4 regions of the Erwinia sp. 2186 genome follow, and region 1 is predicted to be linked to each of the others. Evidence: riboswitches for the same ligand, from Rfam matches in the RefSeq annotation. Region 1 holds a riboswitch; each other region holds the start of a gene.
The links. A riboswitch is a leader RNA that binds a small molecule or an ion and turns the genes downstream of it on or off. The one in region 1 is predicted to bind thiamine pyrophosphate.
Positions count from the first base shown of each region.

Region 2: linked by a shared signal. The riboswitch ahead of thiB (thiamine ABC transporter substrate binding subunit) and the one ahead of thiM (hydroxyethylthiazole kinase) in region 1 are both predicted to bind thiamine pyrophosphate.
Region 3: linked by a shared signal. The riboswitch ahead of tenA (thiaminase II) and the one ahead of thiM (hydroxyethylthiazole kinase) in region 1 are both predicted to bind thiamine pyrophosphate.
Region 4: linked by a shared signal. The riboswitch ahead of thiC (phosphomethylpyrimidine synthase ThiC) and the one ahead of thiM (hydroxyethylthiazole kinase) in region 1 are both predicted to bind thiamine pyrophosphate.

Region 1 covers NZ_CM173824.1:1,646,619-1,654,079, reverse strand. The annotation lists gene fbaB (class I fructose-bisphosphate aldolase) at 1-198, opposite strand, end outside; gene thiD (bifunctional hydroxymethylpyrimidine kinase/phosphomethylpyrimidine kinase) at 350-1,150, opposite strand; gene thiM (hydroxyethylthiazole kinase) at 1,147-1,932, opposite strand; TPP riboswitch at 1,968-2,070, opposite strand; gene ACXKZG_RS07510 (hypothetical protein) at 2,364-2,486, shown strand; gene ACXKZG_RS07505 (hypothetical protein) at 2,476-2,739, shown strand; gene ACXKZG_RS07500 (potassium transporter Kup) at 2,923-4,800, opposite strand; gene ACXKZG_RS07495 (hypothetical protein) at 4,951-5,196, shown strand; gene ACXKZG_RS07490 (GNAT family N-acetyltransferase) at 5,224-5,646, shown strand; gene apbC (iron-sulfur cluster carrier protein ApbC) at 5,682-6,794, opposite strand; gene metG (methionine--tRNA ligase) at 6,981-7,461, shown strand, end outside.
Region 2 covers NZ_CM173824.1:3,996,918-4,004,378, forward strand. The annotation lists gene leuC (3-isopropylmalate dehydratase large subunit) at 1-46, shown strand, start outside; gene leuD (3-isopropylmalate dehydratase small subunit) at 56-661, shown strand; gene ACXKZG_RS18740 (sugar efflux transporter) at 701-1,879, opposite strand; gene sgrR (HTH-type transcriptional regulator SgrR) at 2,125-3,786, shown strand; TPP riboswitch at 3,822-3,928, shown strand; gene thiB (thiamine ABC transporter substrate binding subunit) at 3,970-4,956, shown strand; gene thiP (thiamine/thiamine pyrophosphate ABC transporter permease ThiP) at 4,932-6,542, shown strand; gene thiQ (thiamine ABC transporter ATP-binding protein ThiQ) at 6,526-7,227, shown strand; gene ACXKZG_RS18765 (DedA family protein) at 7,214-7,461, opposite strand, start outside.
Region 3 covers NZ_CM173824.1:1,908,155-1,915,615, reverse strand. The annotation lists gene ACXKZG_RS08770 (ABC transporter substrate-binding protein) at 1-57, shown strand, start outside; gene ACXKZG_RS08765 (ABC transporter ATP-binding protein) at 54-881, shown strand; gene ACXKZG_RS08760 (ABC transporter permease) at 885-1,700, shown strand; gene ACXKZG_RS08755 (FAD-binding oxidoreductase) at 1,731-3,131, shown strand; gene ACXKZG_RS08750 (TonB-dependent receptor) at 3,284-4,558, shown strand; TPP riboswitch at 4,677-4,781, shown strand; gene tenA (thiaminase II) at 4,847-5,542, shown strand; gene ACXKZG_RS08740 (ABC transporter ATP-binding protein) at 5,539-6,288, shown strand; gene ACXKZG_RS08735 (ABC transporter permease) at 6,285-7,052, shown strand; gene ACXKZG_RS08730 (ABC transporter substrate-binding protein) at 7,078-7,461, shown strand, end outside.
Region 4 covers NZ_CM173824.1:4,596,285-4,603,745, forward strand. The annotation lists gene nfi (deoxyribonuclease V) at 1-315, opposite strand, end outside; gene hemE (uroporphyrinogen decarboxylase) at 318-1,385, opposite strand; gene ACXKZG_RS21400 (bactofilin family protein) at 1,569-2,285, opposite strand; gene nudC (NAD(+) diphosphatase) at 2,477-3,250, opposite strand; gene ACXKZG_RS21410 (Rsd/AlgQ family anti-sigma factor) at 3,335-3,841, shown strand; TPP riboswitch at 3,960-4,060, shown strand; gene thiC (phosphomethylpyrimidine synthase ThiC) at 4,149-6,083, shown strand; gene thiE (thiamine phosphate synthase) at 6,080-6,727, shown strand; gene ACXKZG_RS21425 (HesA/MoeB/ThiF family protein) at 6,717-7,461, shown strand, end outside.

The DNA.
Region 1 (7,461 bases):
TCCGGTGCCGGCCAGACGGCCGGTGTTGTAGAGGGTCTGCATATTGCGTAACACGGCAGGAGAACGATTGTTGTCGATCATCACCCGATCAACATAATCCGCGCCCGGTAAATAAAGGCTTTCCGCTGGAATGGTCATGCAGCGATGTTGCAGAAGAGTGTCAGCTTCTTTGCCCAATAACTGTACGATGTCCGTCATGTTAGCTCCTGTTTAAGGTGAAACCGGCAGGCATTAACGCCTGCCATGAATGATTTCTGACCCCAACAGCGTGGACCCTAACCGGACATTAAGGCAAATTGCTGACTCCATTTTTCAGAACGATCCCAGTGTAAACGTTGCCGATCGTCCGCTACCACCAGCGATGAAAATGGTGCACCGGGCCGATGCCCTTGCCGACTTCCAGCGAATCGGCCTGCTCCAGCGCGCCCTGTAACCAGCCCTTGGCGTCCTGCACCGTCGACACCCAGTTATCATGCCGGGGTCGCAGCGCGGCCAGCGCAGCGGAAAGCGTACAGCCGGTGCCATGGGTATGCTTTGTTGGCACGCGCGGCGCGGTAAAACGCTGCTCCAGCTGGCGGCTGAACAGCCAGTCCGGGCTTTCGGCATCGCTCAGATGTCCGCCTTTCATCAGCACCGCCTGGCAACCCAGCGCTAACAGCGCCCTTCCCTGTCGCCGCATCTCATCTTCGTTAGTGGCAACCGGACACTCCAGCAGCGCCGCCGCTTCCGGCAGATTTGGCGTGATCAGTGAAACGTGCGGCAACAGGCACTCACGCAGCGTGGCAACCGCCGTCGGCGAAAGCAGCGGATCGCCACTTTTCGCCAGCATCACCGTATCCAGCACAATCCACGGCACGGACGAGGCCTTCAGTCCTTCAGCCACCACCTTGACGATATCGCTGCTGGCTAACATGCCGATTTTTACGCTGTCGATGCGCACGTCGCTCAGCACGGAATGTAATTGTGCCGCGACAAAGTCGGGCTCAATGCGGTAAACCGACTGCACGCCACAGGTATTCTGCGCCACCAGCGCGGTGATCACGGTGGTGCCATAGGCACCCAGCGCCGAGAAGGTTTTCAGATCGGCCTGAATGCCCGCGCCACCGCTGGGATCGGTTCCGGCAATGCTCAGTGCGTTGATGCGCTTCATCCCTGAACCTCCAGAGTGAACAGCTCGTCGAGGAACAGCGCAACAAAACTGCCGGGACCCGCTGCCGCCATCGCCGCGCGTTCGCCTGCCAGGCTCATTATCCGGCAGGCGCTGGCAACGTGCGTTAACCGGTCGCCAGGCACCGCGGCAAATCCGGCCACCACCGCCGACAACGCGCAGCCGGTGCCGACCACGCGGGTCATCAACGGCGAACCGCCAGCCACAGCCAGCACCCGTTGGCCATCGGTGACGTAATCCGTTTCCCCGGTGACCGCAACGATGGCGCCGGTGGTGCTGGCCAGCAGACGAGCGGCGTCCAGCGCCAGCGCCGAGTCATGCAGGCTGTCGACGCCGCGCCCGGAGGTTGCCTGGCGCGCCAGCGCCATGATTTCCGAGGCGTTGCCGCGAATAGCCGCAGGACGGTGTTCCAGCAGCTGCTGACAGAATTCAGTGCGGAAGGTCAATGCGCCGACGGCAACCGGATCCAGCGTCCAGGCACGCTGCGCCTTTCCGGCCGCGTGCACGGCAGCCAGCATTGCTGCACTGCGGGAATGGGTGAGCGTGCCGACGTTGACCAGCACGGCATCGGCAATGGCGCTGAACTGCGCGGCTTCGTCGGGATCAATCACCATCGCCGGCGATGCGCCCAGCGCCAGCAACACGTTGGCAGTAAAAGTCTGCACCACATCGTTGGTCAGGCAGTGAATTAACGGCGATTTTTCACGGAAGAGGTGGAGCGACGCCACGGCATCCGCCGCGACAAAGGTATGAGGTTGGTTCATGGTACAACTCCCAACCGGCGATCAAGAAGGCGATGCGGTCAGGCATCTGACTTCCCTCCGCTGGCATTATCCAGTTCAGGTTCGACGGGTTTTTCTCAGCCCTTTCTTTGGAAAGAAACGGCACCCCGAGTCATTAACTACGTGCTATCAGCCGCCAGATTACGGGAAGTGGCTTGCTGGCACAAGCCTGTGTCCACATGCCTACCGCAGTGGTTTTCGCGTAAGAAGATTACCGCAGTTCTATACCCGCTTTATCACACCTGACCTGCCCCCAGGATTAGAGTCAACGCTCAATTAGCAGGATCAGCAGTTTTGCTTAAATCTAATACTTGTTGTGCATGTGGTTAATGTTTGTAAAATGACCGCTGTGATTATTTCTATAGCAAGTAGAGGGACTTATGCAGAAATACAGCAATACGATCACCCTATCCGTGACCGCATTATTGAAGGATTCGTACAGCGTGGAACGGCTGGCTAACGCAGACGGCGAGCAACGCCAGATTTTCGAATCCCATGTAGAAGAAATGAAATACTGCACTTACGATGATGAATAAGAAGTTCTGGATAAGGTGGGTGAGTATCGCGCTGCTCTGCGTTGCGTATTACGTTTTAGTGCTTTACTTCGATCTTGTCTTCGCTCTTAACTTTTCGGAGACAATGAGCCAGGGAGGGGAATTTACATCCTCTCAATGCACCTGGTTTGCTAAGGCGCTATCGCAAAATCATTCCGATTCAGCGTTAGGCTCTCTATTAGGCTTCGCGGTATGCGTCCCATTGATCCTGCTCATCTTTAAGAAAGTCAGATGACCCGCTCCAGCGCCCCTTTGGTGATGCGCAGAAGAGCCACCTGAAGCGCCTGCTTATCCAGCCTGGCTTCGGCAAGTAGCGTCTTGAGTTGGGTGTTCTCTTCCTCAAGCGACTATCAGCCGCCAGGGGGATGGCGCTTTTCTTTACCATCCCCCAGGCGGTAATCAGATCAACATTCCACCGCTACACCGGGATGCGGCGACCGATCTCCACCACACGGTCACTGGGCAGGTAGTAGTAGTCGGTCACATGCATGCCGTTGCGCGCCATCCAGCTGAAAATCACGCGCTGCCAGGCCGGCAGGCCGCCGCTACCTTCGCGTGGGATGATGTTTTCATGGCCCAGATAATAGGTGACATGCTCGGTATCCAGCTCGCAGTTATCCAGTTGCGGATAGCGTAACAGTGCAGGGATGTTGGGCCGCTCCATAAAGCCATACACCGCCAGCGCGTGCCAGAAGCCCGGCGCAAGCTGGGTGACGGTTAAGCGCTCGTCGGCATTGATGCGCGGAACGTTGTCGATAGCGATCGTCAGCGACAGCACGTGCCCATGCAGTGAGCCGTTTCGCTTCACCTGCCACTGCATCACCGGCGGCGTGCCCTCTTTCTCCCGCGTCAGAAACACCGCCGTGCCCGGTACTCTGGGTATGGCTTTTTCTTCCAGCATGGCCAGGAAGTCGTCCACCGGAATAAATTTTTCGTGCACCGCCCTGCTCGCCGCTTCCACGCCGCGGTGCCAGAGCAGCATTACGCCGTACACGACCAGCGCCAGGATCAGCGGCATATAGCCACCCTCGAACACCTTACTCATATTGGCGACCAGGAAGCACAGGTCGATGACAAAGAACACGCCGGCAATCAGCAGGCTGGTGAGCCGGTTCCAGCGCCACACCTCATGCATCGCAACATACAACAGCCCGGAGGTCATGATCATCGTCAGCGACACGGCGATGCCATAGGCTGCTGCCAGCTTGTCGGAAGATTTGAAGAACACCGCGAGAAAGATGGTCACCACCATCAGCAACCAGTTAATCGCCCCGATATAGATTTGCCCGTAGCTCTCTTCGGTAGTCTGTTTAACCCGCAGCCTCGGCAGCCAGCCTAGCTGAATTGCCTGACGGGTCATGGAAAACGCACCGCTGATAATCGCCTGACTGGCAATGATGGTGGCGAGAGTGGCGAGGATCACCAGCGGGATTTGTAATACCGGCGGGCAAAGCCGGAAGAAGATATTTTGCGTCACGTCAGCACCTGAAAGCAGTAACGCTGCCTGTCCGGCGTAGTTGAGCAGCAGGCTGGGAAAGACGATAGCAAACCAGGCCAGCCAGATCGGCTTTTTGCCAAAATGGCCCATATCGGCATACAGCGCTTCCGCACCGGTGACGCAAAGGAATACGCCGCCGAGCACCAGAAAGCTGACGATGCCGTTGGAGAAGAGAAAGTCGATACCGTACATCGGGTTGAGCGCCACCAGCACCGCAGGATGCTGCACAATCCCCCAGATGCCCAGGCCGGCGATAACCGCGAACCACAGCGCCATAATCGGACCAAAGACTTTGCCAATCTTCGCCGTGCCCAGCGGTTGAATGGCAAACAGCGCCAGCAGGATCACCACCGCGCCAGGCAGGATCCAGGGTTGTGATTCCGGCAGGATGATGGTCAGCCCTTCAAGGGCAGAGAGTACCGAGATCGCTGGCGTGATCGCACCGTCGCCATAGATCAGCGCCGCACCAAAAAGCCCGGCAAACAGCACCAGCGGTCGCCGTTTATCCTTACGTACTAATAGCGACATCAGCGCCAGAATGCCGCCTTCGCCATGGTTATCGATGCGCATCGCAAACAGGGCATACTTTACCGAGGTGATCATCACCATGGTCCAGAACAGCAGCGACAGCAGCCCGAGGATCACCTCCGGCGTGGGTCCTTCGCCCGACAAAGAGAGCACGGTTTTTAAGGTATACAGCGGGCTGGTGCCGATATCGCCAAATACCACCCCCAGCGCGCCGGCGGCAAGTACCGGCAGGCTAAGCGTATTTTCTTGTGTGTCCTGACTGGCGGTCATTGCGCCTTCCTTATGAAACCCCAATCTCTTTACACTGGCCTGGAGATGGGAAAGCGTCAACTTCGCCCAAGGACTCTTTTGGCTAACGGCCAACAATACGCTACTCTTGGGCATCATCCCGTCCTGAGCCGAGACAATACGCAACGCATTATGACCAGACCGCTTAATGAACAGTACGGCATCAGCGTGGCAGCGCTGAAGATGCTGCAATACCTGAAACAGATTTCACGCGGGGATCGGGGGTTTTCTATCCTCGACACCACGCTTAACCACCGTTGCAACGTGACGCCACCGGATAATTTTAAGGTGCTTGATGAGCTGTTTGAGGCCGGAAAAATTGACTACGACTATCGCGGCACCGGGCTTGATGGCGAACGGCATGTCAAGCCGGTCTGATAGTCCCCGCGCGCGCCGGAGCCAGTCGTGAACGTTCGTCCCTTTACTGAGGCCGACCGCCCTTTCCTGCGCACGCTGTTTCTTGCGTCGCGCAAGGCAAACTGGCACTGGCTGGATGGCAGTGACTGGGCGCTGGAAGATTTTGATCGGGTCACGCTGGGCGAGCGCATCCTGGTGGCGGAAGACAACGGTCACCGCCTCGGATTTGCGGCGGTGTTACCTAACGATAATTTTCTGCACAGCCTGTTTATCGACCCCGACTGGCAGGGAAAGCGCGTGGGCAGCCTGCTGCTGACCGCCGTGCAGGCGGCGTTCACCTCCACCGGCGCGTTGAAATGCATGAAGGCCAATCATCATGCGGTGGCCTTTTATCAACGGCATGGCTGGACGATAATTTCTGACGGCGAGAGTGAACACGGTGAGTACTGGCTGATGCATTTTGTGCGCTGAACGCTCTCCCGGCGATGAAACCGGGAGAAGGTGACTCAGACCGCGCGGAAGGCGATATCGGCAGGGATCACTTCCCCTTGCCAGTAAAGCTGGGCAGCCACCGCACCGGCCAGTTGGCGATACATCGCCGTAAACTCACTATCCGGACGACGCACCACCGTTGGCTGTCCATCATCCAGATCCTCACGCAACGTAATGTGCAGCGGCAGCTGGGCCAGCAGGCGCGTATGGTATTGCTCTGCTAATTTATCCGCCCCGCCGCTGCCAAAAATAGCCTCGTGGTGACCGCAGTTGCTGCAAATATGCATACTCATATTCTCAACGATACCTAATACCGGGACGTTAACCTTCTCAAACATCACGATACCTTTTCGGGCATCCACCAGCGCGATGTCCTGTGGCGTGGTCACCACCACCGCACCGGTCACCGGCACATTCTGCGCCAGCGTCAGCTGAATATCACCGGTACCCGGCGGCATATCCAGCACCAGATAGTCGAGGTCCGGCCACATCGTTTCGTTCAGCAGTTGCATCAGCGCTTTGCTGGCCATCGGCCCACGCCAGACCATGGCGTTATCGTCCGTCACCAGATAACCAATCGAGTTGGTTGCCAGGCCGTGCGCCATAATCGGCGCCATATGCGTGCCGTCTGGCGAGGTTGGGCGTTCATCACGGGTGCCGAGCATGTCGGGGATCGAAGGACCATAAATATCGGCATCCAGCAGCCCGACTTTGGCTCCTTCAGCAGCCAACGCCAGCGCCATATTGACGGCGGTGCTGGATTTTCCCACGCCACCTTTGCCCGAGCTGACGGCAATAATGTTCTTCACGCCGGTGGCACCGGGATGATTTTTCACTCTTTTCAGCGTGGCTATATCGTGCGTCAACCGCCAGCTGATAGCGGTGGCGCTGGTCAGACGTAACAGCTCGGCGCTGGTCGACTCTTTCAGCGCTTCAAAACCGCTATGCCAGGCAAACGGCATTACCAAATCAATATGCAGGGTATTGTCCATCAGCGCGCAGTGGTGCAACGCCTTCAGGGTGGTGAGGTTATGCTTCAGCGTCGGATGTTCAAAAGTGGTCAATGTGCCCATCACCATCGCACGCAGCGCTTCCGGTGAATGTTGACCCTGAGCTTGTACCGTCATCCCGGCTCCTTGTTTTCTTTATCAGTTCTTTAATGGGTTCAGATGGGTTTAAGCATATCAGAAGTGGCAGGCGGTGATGTTACCGGCCTTAAAAAACGGCGGTGAGATCGCGGGATTGTTTACGCAGGGACGGCCTTTCGGTTACCATCTATCCCCCCTTTTAAAACAGGTATAGCAAGTCTTACTATGACTCAAGTCGCGAAAAAAATATTGGTAACGTGCGCACTGCCGTACGCCAACGGTTCCATTCATCTCGGCCACATGCTCGAGCATATCCAGGCAGATATTTGGGTCCGTTACCAGCGAATGCGCGGCAATCAGGTTTACTTCATCTGTGCGGACGATGCACACGGTACGCCAATCATGCTGAAAGCTCAGCAGTTGGGTATTGCGCCTGAGCAGATGATTGCTGAGATGAGTCAGGAACATCAGACAGATTTTGCTGGCTTTGACATCAGCTACGATAACTATCACTCGACGCACAGCGACGAGAACCGTGAGCTGTCCGAGCTGATCTATACCCGTCTGAAAGAGAACGGTTTCATCAAGAACCGCACCATTTCACAGCTGTACGATCCGGAAAAAGGCATGTTCCTGCCGGACCGTTTTGTTAAAGGCACCTGCCCGAAATGCAAATCGCCCGATCAGTACGGCGATAACTGTGAAG
Region 2 (7,461 bases), 2.4 Mb from region 1:
TGCGGCGGTAGCAGGCCATTTTGCTGATATCCGCGAACTGATTTAAAGAGGCTGTATGGCGAAGAAATTTACCCAACATACCGGCATCGTGGTGCCGATGGATGCGGCAAACGTCGATACCGATGCGATTATCCCGAAGCAATTTTTGCAGATGGTGACGCGCACCGGTTTTGGCCGCAACCTGTTTTACGACTGGCGTTACAGCGATGCAGAAGGCCAGATCCCCAACCCGGATTTCGTGCTGAACAAGCCCGCATTTCGCGGTGCCAGCATTATGCTAACGCGGGAAAACTTTGGCTGCGGCTCCTCCCGTGAGCATGCGCCCTGGGCACTGACTGACTACGGTATTCAGGCGATTGTCGGCAGCGATTTTGCCGATATCTTTGCCAATAACTCGTTTAACAATCAGCTGCTGCTGGTGTCATTAAGCGAGGAAGAGGTGGACACGCTGTTCCAGCTGGTTGCCGCACAGCCAGGCGTGGAAATCACCGTCGATCTGGAAAAGCAGGAAGTCATCGCCGATGGCAAGCACTACGCGTTCAGCATCGACAGCTTCCGCCGACACTGCCTGATCAACGGGTTGGATAACATTGGCCTGACGCTACAACATGACGCCGACATTACGGCGTATGAGAAAACCCAGCCGGCCTTTCTGCGTTAGTGACCCTCACGGGCGGAAGCACTTCCGCCCGAACGTCCCTCAGACATCCTTCACTTTGGCCGACATCACCAGCGCCCCAATCGACAGTACCAACGCCGCCCAGTAAACCGAATAATGGCCAAAGGTTTCCGCCAGCGCGCCCTGAATCACGCCCGCCAGAATCACCCCCGTCGAAATACTGTTGGTAAATAATGTGGTCGCCGCACCGGGCCTTCCCGGCATCAGATCCTGGAAATAGAGCATGCCAATCCCGGCGACAATACCAATAAAGATGGCATTAAAGATCTGCAAAGCCATTAGCGCCGCTTTGTCGTGGAACACCACCAGCCCCAGATAGAATATCGCCCCGGACGCCACCGCAAACAGCATCATTTTGCGTTTACCGAAGCGCTTCACATAATGGCCCGCCAACAACATCGCCGGGATTTCCAGCCCGGCCGCCACGCCCATCAGCAATCCAGCCAGCTTATCCGGCAACCCCAACACGCTGCTGATATACAGCGGCATATCGATGATATACATGGTGTTGCAGGTCCACATCAGCAATGAAGCCATAAACAGCAGCCGCACATCTTTATTCTTCCACGCGCTGATTTGGGTGATCACCACTTCAGGCGGTTGTTCCACGCGCGGCACCGACGGCAGCGCAAACCAGATCAGCGCCACACAGACCACAAACAGTCCGGCGGCAATCAAAAACATGGTGGTGAAGCCGTAATTCAGCGCCAGCGCAAAGGACAACGGCGGCCCGACTACCCAGGCCAGTGACAGTTGGGCACGCATCACCGAACTGAACATCACCACCTCTCGGGCCGAGCTGTCAGCATATTCGCGGGCAAGGGCAAAGATTTGCGGCATTGACACGCTGGCCAGCGCGGAGAGCAGCACGCCAAAGGTAATCAGCGTCAGATAGTCACGGTTGAAGGCAAAGATCAGCGCGTTGCCAATCGCCATCACGCAGCAAAACAGGATCAGCATGCGGCGGTCGCCCCGGTTGTCCGAGCGCTTTGCCAGCAGAATGCTCACCGCAATGCCGGCTATCGCATTGATGGTGTAAAACAGCCCGACCCAGAACGGACGAACGGCCACTTCACGGGTCAGAAACAGACTAAGCGTCGGAGCCTGAAGCGCACCCGCCACGCCCACCATAAACGACACGGCCATAAAGGCGACGTAAACAGGATTGATACGGCGACGGCGCGTGAGGAGCGATTTCATAGCTGATCCTTCAAAAAAAGTCGCCACAGAGGTGAGTCGACAAACAGCAAGCATAGAAGAAAACATGGAGCAGCGAAAAAAGCCAGCAAGGTATTAACCCGGCTGGCTGGTGAAAGGCACCATACTCAGAATCATCAATGTCAGAGCGCATTCGAAGAATGTCTCCCGCTCTTTCATCTGCGGGCATTATCGTCCTAATATAAGGAAGAAAAAACAGACTGCTTTCTGATAAGGCTTCCTCTTTTATGTCTTCTGCCCGCTTACAACAACAGTTTATCCGCCTGTGGCAGTGCTGCGAAGGCCAGCCGCAGGAGACCACGCTCAACGATCTGGCGGTACAACTGAGCTGCTCCCGCCGGCATATGCGCAATCTGCTGAATGCGATGCAGGAACAGGGCTGGCTGGACTGGCAGGCTGAAGCCGGGCGCGGAAAACGTTCAAAGCTCAGCTTCCATTACACCGGGCTGGCATTGCAACAGCAGCGGGCGGAAGAGTTGCTGGAGAACGATCGCATCGACCAGCTGGTGCAGCTGGTGGGCGATAAAAACGCGGTCAGACAGATGCTGATCTCGCATCTTGGCCGCAGTTTCCGCCAGGGGAAACATATCCTGCGGGTGATGTACTATCGCTCGTTACTGAATCTGTTACCCGGTACGCCGCTGCGTCGTTCTGAAACCCACCTTGCCCGTCAGATTTTTAGCAGCCTGACGCGGATAAATGAGGAAAATGGGGAAATCGAAGCCGATATTGCCCACCACTGGCAGCAGCTTTCTCCGCTGCACTGGCGGTTTTATCTGCGCCCGGCGATCCACTTTCATCATGGCCGTGAGCTGGAGATGGCCGACATTATCAGCACCCTTGAGCGACTGAAGCCCCAACGCCTTTATGCCCATTTCGATCGCATTGAGTCCTCGGCGCCCTGGACGCTGGATATTCATCTGCATCAGCCCGACAACTGGCTTCCCTGGCTGCTGGGCAGCGTCAGCACCATGATCCTGCCAAAAGAGTGGCCATTCCTCGCGGACTTCGCCCGTCAGCCGATTGGCACCGGCCCGTATGCGGTGGTGCGCAATCAGACCACCCAACTGAGGATCCAGGCGTTTGATGACTATTTTGGTTACCGCGCGCTGATTGATGAAGTGAATATCTGGGTGCTGCCGGAAATCAGTGATGAGCTGGTTTATGCCGGGGTTAAGCTGGAAGGCAAAGGGCTGGAAGAAAAGTCAGAAGAGAGTCGTCTGGAAGAAGGCTGCTATTTCCTGCTTTTTGACCAGCGATCCGAACAGGGTCGCGATGAACACATCCGTCGCTGGGTCAGCACGCTGTTCAACCCGATCGCCCTGCTGAATCATGCCGGTATTGGCTATCAACGCTACTGGTTCCCGGCTTATGGCCTGCTGCCGCGCTGGCATCATCGCCGCGATATGGCTGCCAGCCAGAAGCCCGACGGGCTGACCACCCTGACGCTGACCTGGTATAACGATCACGTCGAGCATCAGGGCATCGCCAATGCGTTACGGCCGATCCTCGCCGAACAGGGCGTGGAGTTGATCACCCAACAGGTCGATTATGACGTCTGGCACCGTGGCGAAGCCGAAAGCGATATCTGGCTCGGCAGTGCCAACTTCACCCTGCCGCTGGAATTTTCGGTGTTTGCGCTGCTGTACGAAATCCCGCTGGTGCATCATTGCGTCACGCTGGACTGGGAAGAGGATGCGCAACGCTGGCGCGAACAGAAGCTGCCGCTGGCCGACTGGGGCAAGCAGCTGATCAACACCTGGACGCTGCATCCGCTGTTCCATCACTGGCTGCTGCTGGAAGGTCAACGCAGTATGCGCGGGGTCAGAATGAATATGCTGGGCTGGTTTGATTTTAAATCCGCCTGGTTCGCCCCTGACGACGCATGATGCTTTCGTTACCCAGCGGAAATCACTAGAATAGGCCGTTCTCAACGGGGTGCGTTCGCGGTGTTTCACTGCCAGCGCTGAGACAAACCCGTCGAACCTGATCCGGATAATGCCGGCGTAGGGATTTGAGACTCTCCAGATTGCTCAGATCCTTTGCGACACCTAACTTTCAAGGAACGCAAAGTGTTAAAAAAAGTTCTGCCTTTACTGATCCTCGGCACCTTCCCGGCCTTCGCGGCTAAACCCGTCCTGACTGTTTATACCTACGACTCTTTTTCCGCTGACTGGGGACCGGGTCCTGCCATCAAAAAGGCGTTTGAAGCGGACTGCGGCTGCGAGCTGAAATACGTGGCGCTGGAAGACGGCGTCTCGCTGCTTAACCGTCTGCGGATGGAAGGTAAAAACAGCAAGGCCGATGTGGTGCTGGGCCTCGATAACAATCTGCTGGATGCGGCGGAGAAAACCGGCCTGTTCGCACCAGGCCAGGTCGATACCAGCAAGGTCACCGTTCCGGGTGGCTGGAACGATAAGACCTTTGTGCCGTATGACTACGGCTGGTTCGCCTTTGTGTACGATAAAACCAAGCTGCAAAATCCGCCCACCAGCCTGAAAGAGTTGGTCAACAGCGACAAACCGTTGAAGATTATTTATGAAGATCCCCGCACCAGCACCCCGGGCCTCGGCCTGCTGTTGTGGATGCAGAAAGTGTTCGGCGATAAGGCACCGGAAGCCTGGCAGAAGCTGGCGAAGAAAACCGTCACCGTTACCAAAGGCTGGAGCGAAGCTTACGGGCTGTTCCTCAAGGGTGAAGGCGATATGGTGCTGAGCTACACCACATCTCCGGCTTACCACCTGATTGAAGAGAAGAAATCGCAGTATGCCGCCGCCAATTTCAGCGAAGGTCACTACCTGCAGGTAGAAGTGGCCGGCCAGCTGAAAAGCAGCAAACAGCCGGAGCTCGCGCAGAAATTCATGAAATTTATGCTGGATAAACCGTTCCAGGACAGCATCCCAACCGGCAACTGGATGTATCCGGTGGTGAAAAGCACCCTGCCTGCCGGTTTCGATACCCTGACCGTCCCGTCCAACTCGCTGCAATACACGTCACAGGAAGTCGCCAGCCAACGTAGCCAATGGATCAGTGCATGGCAACGCGCCGTCAGCCGCTGAGTGCTGGCCCGTTAGTGCCCGGTGCGCTGGCGGCGACGCTGCTGGTCGCCGTGGCCCTGACCGCATTCAGCGCGCTATGGCTGAGTGCGCCGGCGATCCACTGGCGGGATCTCTGGCAGGATGACTATCTCTGGCACGTCCTGCGCTTCTCCTTCTGGCAGGCCTTTCTTTCCGCGGTACTGGCGGTTGGGCCGGCGATCCCGCTGGCCCGCGCACTTTACCGACGCCGCTTCCCCGGCCGGGACACGCTGTTAAGACTCTGCGCGATGACGCTGGTGTTGCCGGTGTTAGTGGCGGTATTCGGCATCCTCAGCGTCTATGGCCGCACGGGCTGGCTGGCCGATCTCTGCGCGTTGCTGGGCATTCCCTATACCTTCACGCCGTATGGCTTGCAGGGCATTTTGCTGGCGCATGTGTTCTTTAATTTGCCGTTAGCCGCGCGTCTGCTGCTGCAGGCGCTGGAACAGATCCCCGGTGAGCAGCGCCAGCTGGCCGCGCAGCTGGGATTACGCGGCTGGAACCATTTCGTGGTGGTCGAATGGCCCTGGTTGCGGCGGCAAATTCTGCCTGCCGGCGCGCTGATTTTTATGCTCTGTTTTGCCAGCTTCGCAACCGTCCTGTCGCTCGGCGGCGGACCAAAAGCCACCACCATCGAGCTGGCGATCTTTCAGGCGCTGAACTTTGATTACGATCCGGGCCGTGCCGCCCTGCTGGCGATGATTCAGATGGTCTGCTGTCTGGGATTGGTGATGTTAAGTCAGTGGCTCAGCAAAGCGATTCCGTCGGGCACGGCAAGCATCAACGGCTGGCGAAATCCTGAAGACAGCGGGCGCGCCAAAGTGTGGGATGCGCTGTTAATCTTCGCCGCGCTGCTTTTATTACTGCCGCCGCTGCTGGCGGTGATCGTGGATGGCCTGAATCAGGGGCTGCCCGCAGTATTACGCCAACCGGCGCTGTGGCAGGCCACCTTCACCTCAATACGCATCGCGCTTGGCGCGGGGGTGCTGTGTGTGATCCTGACGGTGATGCTGCTGTGGAGCAGCCGGGAATTGCGCCTGCGTCAGCGCGTCTGGCTCGGCCAGTCGCTGGAACTGAGCGGCATGTTGATTCTGGCCATGCCCGGCATCGTGCTGGCGACCGGCTTCTTTCTGCTGCTGAATGCCACCGTGGGCCTGCCGGACGCCGCCGATGGTATCGTAATTTTCACCAATGCGCTGATGGCCATTCCTTACGCCATGAAGGTGCTGGAAAACCCTCTGCGGGACATTGCCGAACGCTATAACCGGCTCTGTTTGTCGCTGGATATTCACGGCTGGAATCGCGTCAAACTGATCGAACTGCGCGCGTTAAAGCGCCCTCTTGCGCAGGCGCTGGCATTTGCCTGCGTGCTGTCGATTGGCGATTTTGGCGTGGTGGCGCTGTTTGGTAATGAAAATTTCCGCACGCTGCCGTTTTATCTCTATCAACAGATTGGCTCCTACCGTAGCGAAGATGGCGCGGTCACTGCGCTGCTGCTTTTGCTGCTCTGCTTCCTTCTGTTCACCCTGATTGAAAAACTGCCGGGACGCCATGCTGACGTTAACTAATCTGACCTACCTCTATAACCATCTGCCGATGCGCTTTTCACTGAGCATGCAGGCGGGAGAAAGGCTGGCGATCCTCGGCCCGAGCGGCGCGGGGAAAAGCACCCTGCTGAGCCTGGTGGCGGGGTTTCTTGCGGTAAATAGCGGCAGCTTGCTGCTGAATGGCGAAGATCACAGCCACACGCCACCGGCGAAGCGACCGGTTTCCATGCTGTTCCAGGAGAATAACCTGTTCCCGCATCTGACGGTGGCGCAGAACATCGGCCTTGGCCTGCATCCCGGGCTGAAGCTGGATCCTCAGCAGAAGCAGGCGTTGCAGGACATCGCGCGACGAGTCGGTCTGGACACCTTGCTGGACCGTTTGCCTTCGCAACTTTCCGGTGGCCAACGGCAGCGGGCGGCGCTGGCACGATGTCTGGTGCGTCAGCAACCGTTGCTGCTGCTGGATGAGCCGTTCTCTGCCTTGGATCCGGCCCTGCGCAAAGAGATGCTGCAGCTGGTGGATGAGGTCTGTCAGGAGAGGAAGATGACGCTACTGATGGTGTCGCACAGTATTGAGGATGCCGCGCGGATAGCGCCACGCAGCATACTAATTGTCGATGGACGGGTTTACTGGGACGGCAGCACCGACGTGCTGCTCAATGGTGACGTGGCTGAAGCCGCCGTGCTGGGCATTAATGTCCGATAAAGACTTCTGACAACAGATGGCGGAATATCGGCATCATCGGATGGAATTGCAGGGCGACAAAGCTGGCCACGGCAATAACAATCACCAGCGGCGCCAGCCATCGCAGACGGCTCGGCGGCAGATACGCGCTGGCCCAGTCGGCCTGCTTTTTCGAACGTAACCAGCGCCATCCCAACCAGCATCCCAGCCAGACCAGCAATGCCACCGCCAGCAACAGCCATTTAAACATGCTGC
Region 3 (7,461 bases), 260 kb from region 1:
CCGTTTGAACAGACCTATACCCTCGACCTGATTAAAGACGCGAAGGTTATGCCATGAATTCAGCCCCTAAATTGACCGTAATGAGTGAGGTGCGCGCGCCCAGCGCGCCGCCACAGCCCGCCATTGAGGTGCTGTCGGCGGAGAAGATCTACAGCAACGGCACCCGCGCGTTATTGCCGGTCAATCTGACCATCAACCAGGGTGAGTTTATCACCCTGCTTGGCCCCTCTGGCTGCGGCAAAAGTACGCTGCTGAAGATGGTGGCCGGGCTGATTGAACCGACCGACGGCAAGCTGATTTTGTGGCGGCGTGACAGCCGTGAGAAGGCGCAGGAGCCGCTGTCGTTTGTCTTCCAGGAAGCCACGCTGATGCCGTGGTGCAACGTGCATAACAACGTGCGCCTGCCGCTCGATCTGGCCGGCGTGCCGCGCGCAGAAGCCAACACCCGCGTCAGTGAAGCGCTGGAGCTGGTGGGTCTGGGCAAGTTTGCCAAAGTCCTGCCGCGTGAGCTGTCCGGCGGCATGCAGATGCGCGTGTCGATTGCGCGCGGGCTGGTCACACGGCCTAAGCTGCTGCTGATGGACGAACCGTTCGGCGCGCTCGACGAAATCACCCGCAACAAGCTGGACAGCGATCTGCTGCGTCTGTGGCGCGAACAGGGCCTGACGGTGGTGTTCGTCACCCACTCCATTCACGAAGCGGTGTTTCTGTCGCAGCGGGTGATCATGATGGCGGCACGGCCTGGCCGTGTGGTGGAGGATATCGCGATTACCGAACCCTTCCCGCGCAGTGAAGACTTCCGCGTCAGCCCGGCATTTTCGGTTTATGCCAAACGCCTGCAGGACAGCCTTCTGCAAGCCAGCCAGTCAGGAAAGGAGTAAGCCATGCAGACGCAACGATCAACGCCCTGGGCCAGCAACCCGACCTTCCGTAAAATCCTCTACCCGGCGGTGGTCGCCGTAGTGGTGATCCTGCTGTGGCAGGGCTGGGTCAGCTATTTCAAAATCCCGCAGTTCCTCGTGCCGTCGCCGGTGGTGATGCTGCAAAGCCTGTGGACCAACTTCGGCTCGCTGATGATGTCGCTGCTGTTCACGCTGAAAATCACCCTGATCTCCTTTGTGCTGTCGATCGTCATCGGCTGCGCGGTGGCCTTTGTGCTGGTGCAGAACCGCTTTGTTGAAACGGCGCTGTTTCCGTACATCGTGTTTCTGCAGGTGACGCCGATTGTGGCGATCGCGCCGCTGATCATCATCTGGGTGAAAGACACCACGCTGTCGTTAGTGGTCTGCTCGACGCTGATGGCGGTGTTCCCGATCATTTCCAACACCACCCAGGGGTTACGCAGCGTGTCGCCGGGCCTGCTGAGCTATTTCCAGCTGAGCCATGCCAGCCGCCTGCAAATCCTGGTGCGCCTGCGCATTCCCTCTGCCCTGCCGTACTTTTTCGGCGCGCTGCGCATCTCCAGCGGACTGTCGCTGATCGGCGCGGTAGTGGCCGAGTTTGTGGCGGGCACCGGCGGCAACAACACCGGGCTGGCCTATCAGATTTTACAGGCAGGTTATCAGCTGGATATTCCGCTGATGTTTGCCGCGCTGCTGTTGATTTCGTTAACCGGGATCGCGCTGTTTGGCGTGATGTCGTGGATTTCCCGCCGCGCCCTCAGCGCCTGGCATGAAAGCGAAGCCGTGCAGTCTCACTAATTTAATGACCCTTTTGCCGACAGGATGAGTATGGACAGTGAACAACGTAAGAACGCCGTAGAGCAGATGCTGCTGGCGCTTCCCGACCTCGAGTGGACGCTTCAGGCCCCCAAGGTCAAACGTCTTTCGCGCGATTTTCACTGGTTCAGCCCGGTGCTGAAGCAGCAGCTGGAAAACAAGCAGGCCGATGCGGTGGTTCGCCCGCGCAATGAAGAAGAGCTCAGCCTGCTGGTCAAGGCCTGCGTGCAGCACGGCCTGCCGCTGATATTACGCGGTGGCGCAACCGGCAATTACGGTCAGCTGGTGCCGCTACAGGGCGGCATTCTGGTCGATATGACCGCGTTTAATCAGGTGGTGGAACTGGGTGAAGGCCGCGTGCGGGCGCAGGCGGGGATCCGTCTGGCCGAGATTGAAACGGTGACCCGTCCAGAGGGCTGGGAGCTGCGCTGTATGCCGTCGACCTATCGGCTGGCGACGCTGGGCGGACTGTATGGCGGCGGCTTTGGAGGCATCGGCTCAATCAACTATGGCCCGCTGGGCGCACCCGGCAACGTGCTGAGCGTGAAAGTGATGACCATGGAAGCCGAGCCGCGCATCCTCAGCGTTCCCGCGCCGCAGGCCTTGCTGCTGCATCATGCTTACGGCAGCAACGGCATCTTGCTGGAAGTCGAGCTGGCGCTGGCACCGGTGCATCAGTGGATTGAGCGGCTGGATGTGTTCGACGACTTCACCGATGCGCTGGACTATGCCAATGCCTTTGCCCGCTCGCCAGGGCTGGTGAAACGCCAGCTTGCCCTGTTCGCCGCACCAATCCCGAGCTATTTCACCCATCTGAACGGCAACTACCAGGCCACGCAGCATGCGGTGATTAGCGTGATTGCGGAGCAAAGTGAAGGCCTGTGCAGCGGACTGTTAGAAAAGTATCGCGGCCAGAATGCCGTGCGCCAGACGGCGGACGAGGCGCGTGAAGCCAATGCCTCCTTGATGGAATATTGCTGGAACCATACCACGCTGCATGCGCTGAAAGTGGACAGCACCCTGACCTATTTGCAGACGGCGTTCAATTATTCCACCTATCGTCAGCAGATTATTACGATGGCGGAATTGTTCGGCGATGAAGTTATTTCCCATATTGAATTCCTGCGTGACAACGACAGCAATATCACTGCCAGCGGATTACAATTAATTCGCTATTCCAGTGAAGAAAGATTGAACGAAATAATGCAGATATTCCGCGATCATGATGTAAAAATAAATAACCCTCACGTCTTTACCATTGAAGAAGGTAAGCAAGGGGAAATTAAGGCCGAGGTGGTTTCAGTTAAAAAGGCGCTGGACCCGGCAGGACTGCTCAACCCAGGCAAGCTGCAGGGTTGGGACGTGCGCGACACGCTGGAATTACCAAGCGATCCGCTGTCACTGAATAAATGAAATCGCAATAAAATTAATTACAGTGCGTAAATAACCTGCGTAGCTAAAATAACGCGCTCGCCACTGGACGGTTTTACCGGATACCCAAAAAAAATTACTCAGCAAATTTTGCTGCGGGCAGATCATTTTCAAATTTTGACAGGAAGCTATTGATGAAAACAAAGAAGGTCAACTTTGCGCTAAAGTTGGGTGTACTCGTCGTCTCTCAGGCTTTATTAATGGGTCACGCGCTGGCTGCGGCACCGGTTTCGGATTGTGATGCCGGCGTCGCCGATTCACTGACCGAAATGTTTACCTGCGGCTCGGTCCATGGCAGCCTGCGCAGCCTCTATTATTCCACCCACAACGCCTATTTCTCACCGGGCTATTCGCAGGATACCGTCAGTTACGGTGGCAGCGTGAAGTACGCCACGGCGGAATATTATGGCCTGAGCCTCGGCGTCAGCGGCATTTTGCAACGCGGCATCTCGCATAACGATGACCACCTGATCGGTGAACTGGGGCCAAACGAGACCGGCGTCGGCGAAGCCTATCTGAGCTGGCACTATCAGGACTTCCGCATCACCGCCGGTGACCAGCGTATCAATATCCCGTTTATCGGCGACTACGACTGGCGCATCACCCCGATCCTGTTCCGGGGTGTGGACGCCAATTATGGCGACAGCGACAATTTCCTGCACGCCACCAAAATTACCCGCTATAAACCCTGGGGTGACGATCAGTTTCTCGACACCACCGCCTACACCGACGCCGATGGCCGTACTAACGGCATGTGGGGCATCGGCGGCGGACGTGCCCTGAAGCTGGATGATAAAAAGCTGACCGGCCAGCTGTGGTACGAAGAATACAATAACTACACCAAGATGGTTTACGCCGACAGCTTCCTGTCGTGGTCGGAAAATCCGTTGCAGCCAAAAATTGGCGTGCAGTTTATTCGCGGCCTGAGTCAGGGCGACGCGCTGGCGGGCGAAGTAAACAGCACCAGCTACGGCGCGCAGTATGCGATGAATTTTGTGCCGTCATTGCGCTGGTCACTGAACTGGGACCATATCGCCGCCAGTGAGAATGCCTATGGCAACGGTGCGCTGGTGACGCCTTATGCCCATAACACCTCGTCCGGCCAGTATTTTGCCCAGCCGTTCTTCACCAGTACCCAGGATTTGGGGAGCGGCAACGCCTACTCCACCGATCTGAACTGGACCGCCAACAGCAATATTTCCCTCGGCAGCCGTTACTCCTTTATGGATTTGACCGCCAGCGCCGGCGCGTCCAGCAGCAATCAGTCGGAGTACCTGATTTACGGCACCTACAGCTTTGATGGCGTGCTGAAAGGGCTGAGCCTGACCGACTTTGTCGGCGTGCAAACCACCTCGACCTCTGACAAGAACTTCTGGCAGAACCGCTTAGCGTTAGAATATGATTTCTAAGCCAAAACAGGCTTAGTGGCGCTTAAACAACGGCTTTCGCAAGAAGGCCGTTTTTCATTATGACGCCAACTCGGCTGCCAGCCATCGATTGTAATCAAAAAGTAAATATCGTATAACAAGCCTCTCCGAGGGGTGTCCTTTATGGGCTGAGATGGCGACGTTAGCCGGACCCTTTGAACCTGATCTGGGTCATGCCAGCGAAGGGACGGGTTGGCAATAGCATCACTTTCGATCGTTGCCTGTTCATACCTCTGCACGCCCGGATCTCCACTCACTTTTGGAGGTCCCATGTCTGACAACATGTTTTCCCGTGGTCTTTATGGCCAGCTTCGCCAGCAGGCCGCGGCTGACTGGCAGCACTACGTTAACCACCCTTTTCTTCAGCAGTTGGCCCAGGGCACGCTGCCTGAAAGCGCGTTTCGGCGCTATCTGACCCAGGACTACCTGTTCCTGATCCATTTCGCCCGCGCCTATGCCCTGCTGGTCAGCAAGTTCCGAACCCTGCCAGAAATGCGTGCCGCCACCGCCTCGCTGAATGCCATCGTCGCCGAGCTGCCGCTGCATGTCGGTTACTGCACGCAGTGGGGCATCAGCGAAAGCCAGATGCGCAATGAACAGGAAGCGCCCGAAACCCTCAACTACACCCGCTATGTGCTGGATATCGGCCAGTCCGGCGATGCGCTGGATCTGCTGGCCGCACTGCTTCCCTGCGTCGCGGGCTATGCCGAAATAGGCCTCGGCTTGCTGCACAATCCCACCACCGTCACCGAAGGCAATCCCTACCGCTCGTGGATCGCCAACTACGGCGACGAAAACTATCTGGCCAGCGTTCAGCGGGCGATAGATCTACTGGAAACGGTTGGGGTTCAGCGCGGCGCACAAAGTCGTCTGCCGGAGCTTTCAACCATCTTCACCACCGCCACCCGGCTGGAAAGTGCCTTCTGGCAGATGGGCCTGAATGCCAGTTTGAGTAACGTGGTATGAACAGTCATGACATTGCCCGCGGCGTGATCCCGCCGGGGATTGAGGTGCGCGATCTGACCCTGCGCTACGGCGCACGGACGGTGTTTGAACGGCTGAATGTCGATATCACCGGCGGTCAGTTTGCCGCGATGCTGGGAGCCAGCGGCGTCGGCAAAACCAGCCTGCTGAAGATCATAGCCGGGCTGGCGCAGCCGACGGCAGGCACGGTCACCGGCAGCGATGGCCTGCCGGTGCAGGGACGCGTGGCCTATATGGGGCAGAAAGATCTGCTCTATCCGTGGCTGACCGTTCGCGACAATATCAGCCTCGCCTCACGCCTGCGTGGCGAGAAGCCCGACCGCGAATGGGCCGATGAGCTGACGGCGCGCGTCGGCTTAAGCGGGTATGGCGACAGCCTGCCTGCCGGGCTGTCCGGCGGTATGCGGCAGCGAGCCGCGCTGGCCCGCACGCTTTATCAGCGTCAGCCGATGGTGCTGATGGACGAGCCTTTTTCAGCGCTGGACGCCATTACCCGCACCAGTATCCAGACCCTGGCCTCAGCGTTACTGACCGGCCACACGGTGTTACTGATCACCCACGATCCGCTGGAGGCCTGCCGCCTTAGCCACCAGCTGTTGGTGCTGTCTGCGGCCGGGATTGATGATTCGCATCAGATTGCCGGACTGCCGCCACGGGCCCCTGACGATCGGCACCTGTTGCAGAGCCAGGGTGAATTACTGCAACAGCTGACCCGGGCGGCAGGATGATATCCGTAAAAGAATCGGCCTTTGGCCGCTGGCGGCGTGGCCTGACGGTGTTTATCGGCCTGATTGCCGTCTGGTGGGCAATCACCCGCAGCGGCGTTCCTGCCTTCCTGCTGCCCACGCCGATGTCGGTTGCCGACGTCCTGTGGACCAGCCGCGCGTATCTGGCGGCGCACACGCTGGTGACCGCGGCGGAAATCGTCAGCGGGCTGGTCGCCGGCGTGTTGCTCGGCGCCATCCTTGCGCTGTGCATGATGTTCTCCCCCCGCTTACAGCGCTGGCTGATGCCGCTGGTGCTGACCAGCCAGGCCATACCGGTTTTTGCGCTGGCACCCTTGCTGGTGCTGTGGTTCGGCTTCGGCATCAGCGCCAAGGTGGCGATGGCGGTGCTGGTGATTTTCTTCCCGGTCACCTCGGCTTTCTTCGACGGGTTGCGCCGGGTCAATAACGATCTTCTCGACCTCGCCCGCACCATGGGCGCATCCCGCTGGGCGTTATTACGCCATGTGCGGCTGATGGCGGCGCTGCCTGCGTTTGGCTCCGGGCTGAGGATGGCGGCGGCGGTGGCACCGATTGGCGCCATCATCGGCGAATGGGTCGGCGCAGGCGAAGGTCTGGGCTACGTGATGCTGAACGCCAATGCGCGGATGCAAACCGAACTCTGCTTTGCGGCACTTTTTATTCTGGTGCTGATGACTCTGCTGCTGTGGCTGGCGGTGGACAGTGCACTGCGTCGCCTGATCCGCTGGGCACCGGAAAATGACTGATCGATACCTCACTCAAGGGAAACACATGTTTAAGAAAACCCTCTGCGGCCTGCTGCTGACTGCCGCCTGTGCCCACACTGCCAACGCCAACGACAAGATCACGCTGGTACTGGACTGGTATATCAACCCCGATCACGCGCCGATCATGGTCGCGGAACAGATTGGCGCGTTTAAGGAACAGGGGCTGGAGGTGAAAATTGTGCCGCCTTCCGATCCGGCGTTGCCGCCACGGCTGGTGGCAGCCAAACAGGCCGACCTGGCGATCACCTATCAGCCACAGCTGCATTTCTTTGCCGATCAGGGCTTACCGCTGATGCGCGTCGGCACGCTGATCAACTCGCCGTTAAATACGGTGATGACGCTGGATAAAAGCATCACCTCGCCGGCCGGGCTGAAAGGCAAAAAAATT
Region 4 (7,461 bases), 2.0 Mb from region 1:
CTGCCCATCGACCATTAACAGGTCAGGACGATGCTCCAGCTGCTGCCAGGCGGCCATCAACGCGGGATATTCACGGAAGGAGAGATAACCGGGGATATAGGGCATGGTGGTGGCGATGCGCGCAACACGATGCTCCACTAACTGGAGCGAAGGATATTCCAGAATAACCAGGGCGGCGCGGGTTATCTCACCGCCCTGCTCAAACCCGACATCGGCACCGCCAATGTAACGGGGCGGCATTACCTCAAAATCATCTTCACGTATCACCTCAGCGGCACGCGCAAGCTGTTCCTGTTTTAATGCCTGAATATCCATGCTTAGTCCTGATGGTATGGGCGAGACAACGTGTGGACTGCCTCGACAAACACCCCTGCGTGCTCTGGCGGCACATCCTGATGGATGCCGTGACCCAGATTGAACACGTGACCGCTGCCATTACCGTAGCCTGCAAGGATAGTTGCTACTTCCTGCTCGATACGGGCAGGCGCGGCATACAGCATGGAAGGATCCATATTGCCCTGCAGCGCGACCTTATCGCCTACACGGCGGCGTGCATCGCCAATATCGGTCGTCCAGTCCAGCCCCAGCGCATCACAGCCGGTCGCCGCCATGGCTTCCAGCCACTGTCCGCCACCCTTGGTGAACATAGTAACCGGTACGCGACGTCCGTCGTTTTCACGCTGCAGGCCATCAATGATTTTGTGCATGTAGTGAAGGGAGAACTCAAGGTAGTCACGACCCGTCAACACGCCGCCCCAGGTATCAAAGATCATCACCGACTGCGCACCGGCGCGGATTTGCGCATTGAGGTACAGGGTGACGCTGTCAGCCAGCTTATCCAGCATCAGATGCAGGGTGGCCGGCTCGGCATACATCATCTTTTTCAGTTTGGTGAAGGCCTTGCTGCTGCCGCCTTCCACCATATAGGTCGCCAACGTCCACGGGCTGCCGGTGAAACCAATCAGCGGAACCTCACCGTTCAGATTCTTACGGATGGTGCGCACGGCATTCATCACATAACCCAGTTCCTGTTCAGGATCGGGGATTGGCAGCTTTTCAACGTCTGCACGACAGGTGACCGGTGAAGAGAAACGCGGACCCTCACCCGTTTCAAAATAGAGGCCTAAGCCCATCGCATCTGGAATGGTCAGGATATCGGAGAACAGGATCGCCGCGTCCAGGTTATAGCGACGCAGCGGTTGCAGCGTCACTTCACACGCCAGTTCGGCATTTTTGCACAGCGACATAAAATCACCGGCTACCGCGCGAGTCGCTTTGTACTCAGGCAAATAACGCCCGGCCTGGCGCATCATCCACACTGGCGTCACATCTACCGGCTGGCGCAACAGGGCGCGCAAATAACGATCGTTCTTCAGTTCACTCATTTTTAAAAGCTCTCTAAGCACACATGCATGCGCGTAGTGTAACATTTATTGGAAATGGCGCTGCCACAGCGTCACAAAAATTGAGCGATCGCCGGGCGGCTGAGAGCATAAGACAGGATGGGCTCACCCACCGGGCAGTGAACCTCGCGCCCGGTTGGGTGGCTGAATGCGCATATCAAACCCTTATTTAGCGACTTTGTCACCCCGCTCTTTATTGGTATTTTTTCCCGGTGCCGGCGGCATTAACTCAGATATTTCTGGCTTTGTCCTCACCGCGGTCGAGGCTTTATCTGGCAGCCTGTTTTCATCAAGCACATGAGAATTGCCAATAAATACGCCGCCTTTCTCAATAGAGAAATCCTCGGCATAAACATCCCCTTCAATTCGGCCACGGGAAAGAATCGTGACTGACTTCGCGTAACAGCATCCTTTTAGCGAACCATTTACAACAACTTTCAAAGAAGACACCTTACCATTCACTTTCCCCTCTTGACCGATCTGCACCGTTTTCTTACTGACAATATCGCCAACGATCTGACCATTTATCGAAATATTAGCTTCATTAATTATTTCACCCGTCAATTTACTGCCTGATGAAATGCGGGTTTCTTTCGCCGTCGCGCTCTCATCAGCCAGCTCCAGCGCGGCCTTCGGTGCCTGCGGCGAGGCGGTAGCGACTGAGCCGTTCACTGGCGAGTCTGTTTCTTTCTTATTGAAGTTAAACATATTGGGATCCATCCTTTTAGCGAGAGTTAATAAAACGAATATTAAATAACAGCCGATCGTCACCCTCAGGCAACAATCAAAGAATTTATATTGCGGGAAGAGGTAACAACAAAGAGAAAAAATCCATAAGAGCCACAGGCCCCATAAGTAATGTTCTTTCTTGAACCTTTCCATGGCATCATTCCCTGATGTTATTAACATGACATTAATATTAATGCAGTCTGGCAGACAAAATCAGAACAATAAAATACGTGATGCTGCACGATTAAGCACAGTAGTTTATTTAAAAAAATGAAATACGATGATTAAACACCCGAGCGGGTTCAGCAAAAGCCGGCAAAGGGTGAATTTGCCGGCCTGGGTACTTACTCAGCCTCTTCGCGGCAAAGCACCACGGTATCCTCAATCAGGCGACGGGCGACCGTTCCTGGAGGAGGAAGCTGCGGTAAGGCATCAAAGCGATACCAACCCGCATCCAGTAGCTCTTTGGGATCGATGACAATCTCGCCGCTGTCGTAATCGGCCATAAAAGCCATCATCAACGACTGGGGGAACGGCCAGGGTTGAGAGGAGACGTAACGCAAGTTTTTCACCTTCAGCCCGCTCTCTTCCATCACTTCCCGCGCGACGGTTTGTTCCAGCGTTTCGCCGACTTCAACAAAACCGGCCAGCACCGTGTAGATGCCGTTACGGTGTTTGGTATGCTGGGCCAGCAGGATCTCTTCCCCACGGCGGATCGCCACAATGATGCAGGGCGCGATTTGCGGGTAATAGCGCTGTCGACAATGGCGGCAGAGGCAGGCAAGTTCGGTTTTGCTGTGGTGCATTTCATGGCCGCAGTAGCCGCACCACTTATGCGAGCGATAGAACTCCGCCAGCTGGATCCCTTTACCCGCCAGCTGGAACAGGCCCACGTCCAGATCGAGGATCTGACGCAAGGATCCCATGCCCTCTTGACGGTTCTCACAGATCAGCCAGACGGGATCGCCCTGCCACTCGCCGATTTGTGATCCGTTCGATCCTGTCAGGCTTAATTCTTGCGCGCTACCGAACGGTAATTGACCTTTCGGTAACCAAAGTTTATGTTCATGACTGACAACCCACCAGCCAACGTCTACGCTTGAAATCTCACGTTGCATAAAATTGCTCATCCTCAGCTTTACAGACTTTCTGAATTACTGGATTGGGGCGAAATAGTAATAATTACACTCATGGAGTCACTCATGCTTAACCAGTTAGAAGTTCTGACCGCGCGCGTCGGCGGATGTAGCGACCTGGTAGACTTTTGTCTACGCTCCCGCAGGCAGTTGTTGATTGCCTATTATCGTCTGGTTGGCATCAAGCCTAACAAGGAATCGCTCACTACGCTCGATGAAAACGCGCTGGACAGCTTCTGTCAGGGATTGGTGGATTACCTTTCCACCGGGCATTTCACCGTTTATCAACGCTTTATTCAGGAGATGGAAGGCAGCGAACAGTTGGCTAAAGCCGCGCTGATCTACCCTTCCCTGCAGGCAAACACCGAGATGATCATGCAGGTGTATGATACCCATCTCGAGAAGGCTATCGATCACGATAACTGTCTCGAATTCCAGAATGCTTTGTCCACAGTGGGCGAAGCGCTGGAAGCGCGTTTCACGCTTGAAGACCGCTTTATTCAGCTGGCGCTGGAAAAAACGGCGGATAAGCCTGAGGCAGCTAATGAGAGTGCGCTTGCCCGTCCGGCGTAAACGTTATCAGATTGTAAACCCCTTGTAGTTTCAAAAAAGCCCCTTTATGCTGAAAGGGCACTATGTGGCGAGGCCAGACCTGCCACGATTGTTTTGCTGGTGCTGTCTGCCAGCAAAATTCTTCTTGTCGGAGTGCCCTTAGGGGCTGAGACCGTTAATTCGGGATCCGCGGAACCTGATCAGGTTAGTACCTGCGAAGGGAACAAGAGTAAATCTTCAGTGACGGTGTGGATCCGACCATTTTCACACCCTGCGCTTACTCCTCCGAACTCCAGGCAAGCAAATTCCCTTTTTTCAGGAACGAGCTATGTCTACCCGTGATAAAAGACTGACCCGCCGCAAACAGCGCGCAGAAGCCCAGCAGTTTATCGACTCCCTTCAGGGCACCGCTTTCCCCAATTCTAAACGCATCTGGCTGAACGGTTCGCGCGAGGATATTCGCGTGCCGATGCGTGAAATCCAGCTCAGTCCGACGATGGTCGGTGGCAGCAAAGACAATCCGCAGTTTGAAGATAACGAACCGGTACCGGTGTATGACACGGCCGGACCTTATGGCGATCCTGACGCAAAAATTGATGTGCATCGCGGACTTGCCAGACTACGCAATGACTGGATTGAACAGCGTGGTGATACTCAGCACATTGAGCAGCTCAGTTCGGTGTATACCCAACAGCGCCTGGCGGATGAAGGCCTCGATCATTTGCGTTTTGACCATCTTCCCCGCCCACGCAAGGCACTGGCTGGCCGCTGCGTGACGCAAATGCATTACGCGCGTTTGGGCGTGATTACGCCAGAGATGGAATTTATCGCCCTGCGTGAAAATATGGGCCGCGAACGTATCCGGGGTGACGTGCTGTTGCAACAGCATCCCGGCAATAGCTTTGGTGCCAGCCTGCCGGAAAATATCACGGCAGAGTTCGTCCGGCAGGAAGTGGCGGCCGGCCGCGCCATCATCCCTGCAAATATTAACCATCCTGAATCCGAACCGATGATTATTGGCCGCAATTTCCTGGTGAAGATTAACGCCAATATCGGTAACTCCGCGGTCAGCTCGTCGATTGAAGAGGAAGTGGAGAAGCTGGTGTGGTCCGCCCGCTGGGGCGCCGATACGGTGATGGATCTTTCTACCGGGCGCAATATTCATGAGACGCGCGAATGGATCCTGCGTAACAGTCCCGTTCCGATTGGTACGGTTCCGATCTATCAGGCGCTGGAAAAAGTGAACGGTGTGGCAGAGGATCTCAACTGGGAAGTGTTCCGCGATACCTTGCTGGAACAGGCTGAACAGGGCGTCGATTACTTCACCATCCATGCCGGTGTGTTGCTGCGCTATGTGCCGATGACCGCAAAACGCCTGACGGGGATCGTCTCCCGGGGGGGATCGATCATGGCCAAGTGGTGCCTGTCTCACCACAAAGAGAGCTTCCTCTACGAACACTTCCGCGAGATCTGCGAGCTGTGCGTCGCCTACGACGTTTCGCTGTCGCTGGGCGACGGACTTCGTCCAGGATCGATTCAGGATGCCAACGATGAAGCGCAGTTTGCCGAGCTGCATACGCTGGGCGAGCTGACCAAAATTGCCTGGGAGTATGACGTGCAGGTGATGATCGAAGGGCCAGGACATGTGCCGATGCAGATGATCCGCCGTAATATGACCGAGCAACTCGATCACTGCCATGAAGCGCCCTTCTATACGCTCGGCCCGCTAACCACCGATATCGCGCCTGGCTACGACCATTTCACCTCCGGTATTGGCGCGGCGATGATTGGCTGGTTTGGCTGCGCAATGCTCTGTTACGTCACGCCGAAAGAGCATCTGGGCTTGCCCAACAAGGAAGATGTTAAGCAGGGTCTGATTACCTACAAGATTGCCGCGCATGCCGCCGACCTGGCAAAAGGGCATCCCGGCGCGCAGATCCGCGATAACGCCATGTCCAAAGCCCGCTTCGAATTCCGCTGGGAAGATCAGTTTAATCTGGCACTCGATCCTCATACTGCGCGCGCCTATCACGATGAAACGCTGCCGCAGGAATCGGGCAAGGTCGCCCACTTCTGTTCAATGTGCGGCCCGAAATTCTGTTCGATGAAAATTACTCAGGAAGTGCGGGACTATGCCGCCAGACAGGAGGCGGAAGCCAAACCGATTGAGGTTGGTATGGCCGAAATGTCAGAGGCTTTCCGTACCCGCGGCGGGGAACTTTATCACCCCGCCGATGCGCTGTCGCAGGAGGAAAAAGCATGAGCCGCTCAGCCTTCCCGCCAACGTCGGCCCAGCTTGGACTCTATCCGGTCGTGGAAACGGTGCCCTGGATCGCGCGCCTGCTTGAAGCGGGCGTGCGTACGATTCAGTTACGAATCAAGGATCTGCCTGACGCGGCGGTCGAAAACGATATCGCGGCGGCTATCGAACTGGGTAAGCGTTATCAGGCACGCCTGTTTATCAATGACTACTGGCAGCTGGCGATTAAATATCAGGCCTATGGCGTGCATCTGGGCCAGGAAGATTTGGATGTCGCCGATCTGGATGCGATCCATCGCGCCGGATTACGGCTTGGGCTTTCAACCCATGACGATGCCGAGCTCGATCGGGCGCTGGCTGAGAAGCCGTCCTATATCGCCCTCGGACACGTCTTTCCGACCCAGACCAAAAATATGCCCTCTTCGCCGCAGGGATTGCAGGAGTTGCAGCGCCATATTTCCCGCCTGAAAGGGATTTCCACGGTGGCGATTGGCGGCATCAGTCTGGAACGGGCACCGCAGGTCTTGGCAACCGGCGTGGGAAGCATTGCGGTGGTCAGCGCCATCACGCTGGCGCCTGACTGGCAGGCAGCTACCGCGCAGCTGCTCGATCTGGCTGGAAACGGGGACGAAGCCCATGTTCAGTGACAACGACTTTTTACGCTACAGCCGTCAGCTCCTGCTGGAGGAGTTTGGCCTCGATGGCCAGCAGAAATTGCAGGCAGGCAGCGTACTGATTATCGGCCTCGGCGGATTGGGTTCACCTGCGGCGCTGTACCTCGCTGCCGCAGGCGTTGGCAAGCTGGTGCTGGCCGATGACGATAGCGTGCATATCAGTAATCTTCAGCGCCAGGTGCTGTTTCGCACGAATGAAACCGGTCAGTCCAAAGTCGCCGTGGCGAAGAAGCACCTACAGTCGCTAAACCCGCAGGTGGAGTTTATTGCTCTGGCGCAGCGGATGACGGCTGAATCACTCAGGGAAGTCGTGCAGCAGGTCGACCTGGTGCTGGATTGCAGCGACAACATGGAAACCCGCCATGCGGTCAATGCCGCCTGCGTGGAACAGGGTAAGCCGTTAGTCAGTGCCAGCGCCGTTGGCTTGGGTGGCCAGCTGCTGGTGCTTACGCCTCCTTTTGAACACGGTTGCTATCGCTGCTTATGGCCGGACGCAGATGAACCCCAGCGAAATTGCCGTACCGCAGGCGTGCTGGGTCCTGTGGTGGGCGTAATGGGTACCTTACAGGCGTTAGAAGCCTTAAAGATGCTGGCAGGCCAGCCGTCCTGCCTTGACGGCAAACTTCGGCTGTTTGACGGCAGGCAACAAACCTGGCGAACGCTGTCGCTGCAACGCAGTGTGGATTGCCCGGTATGCGGGGTCAGTG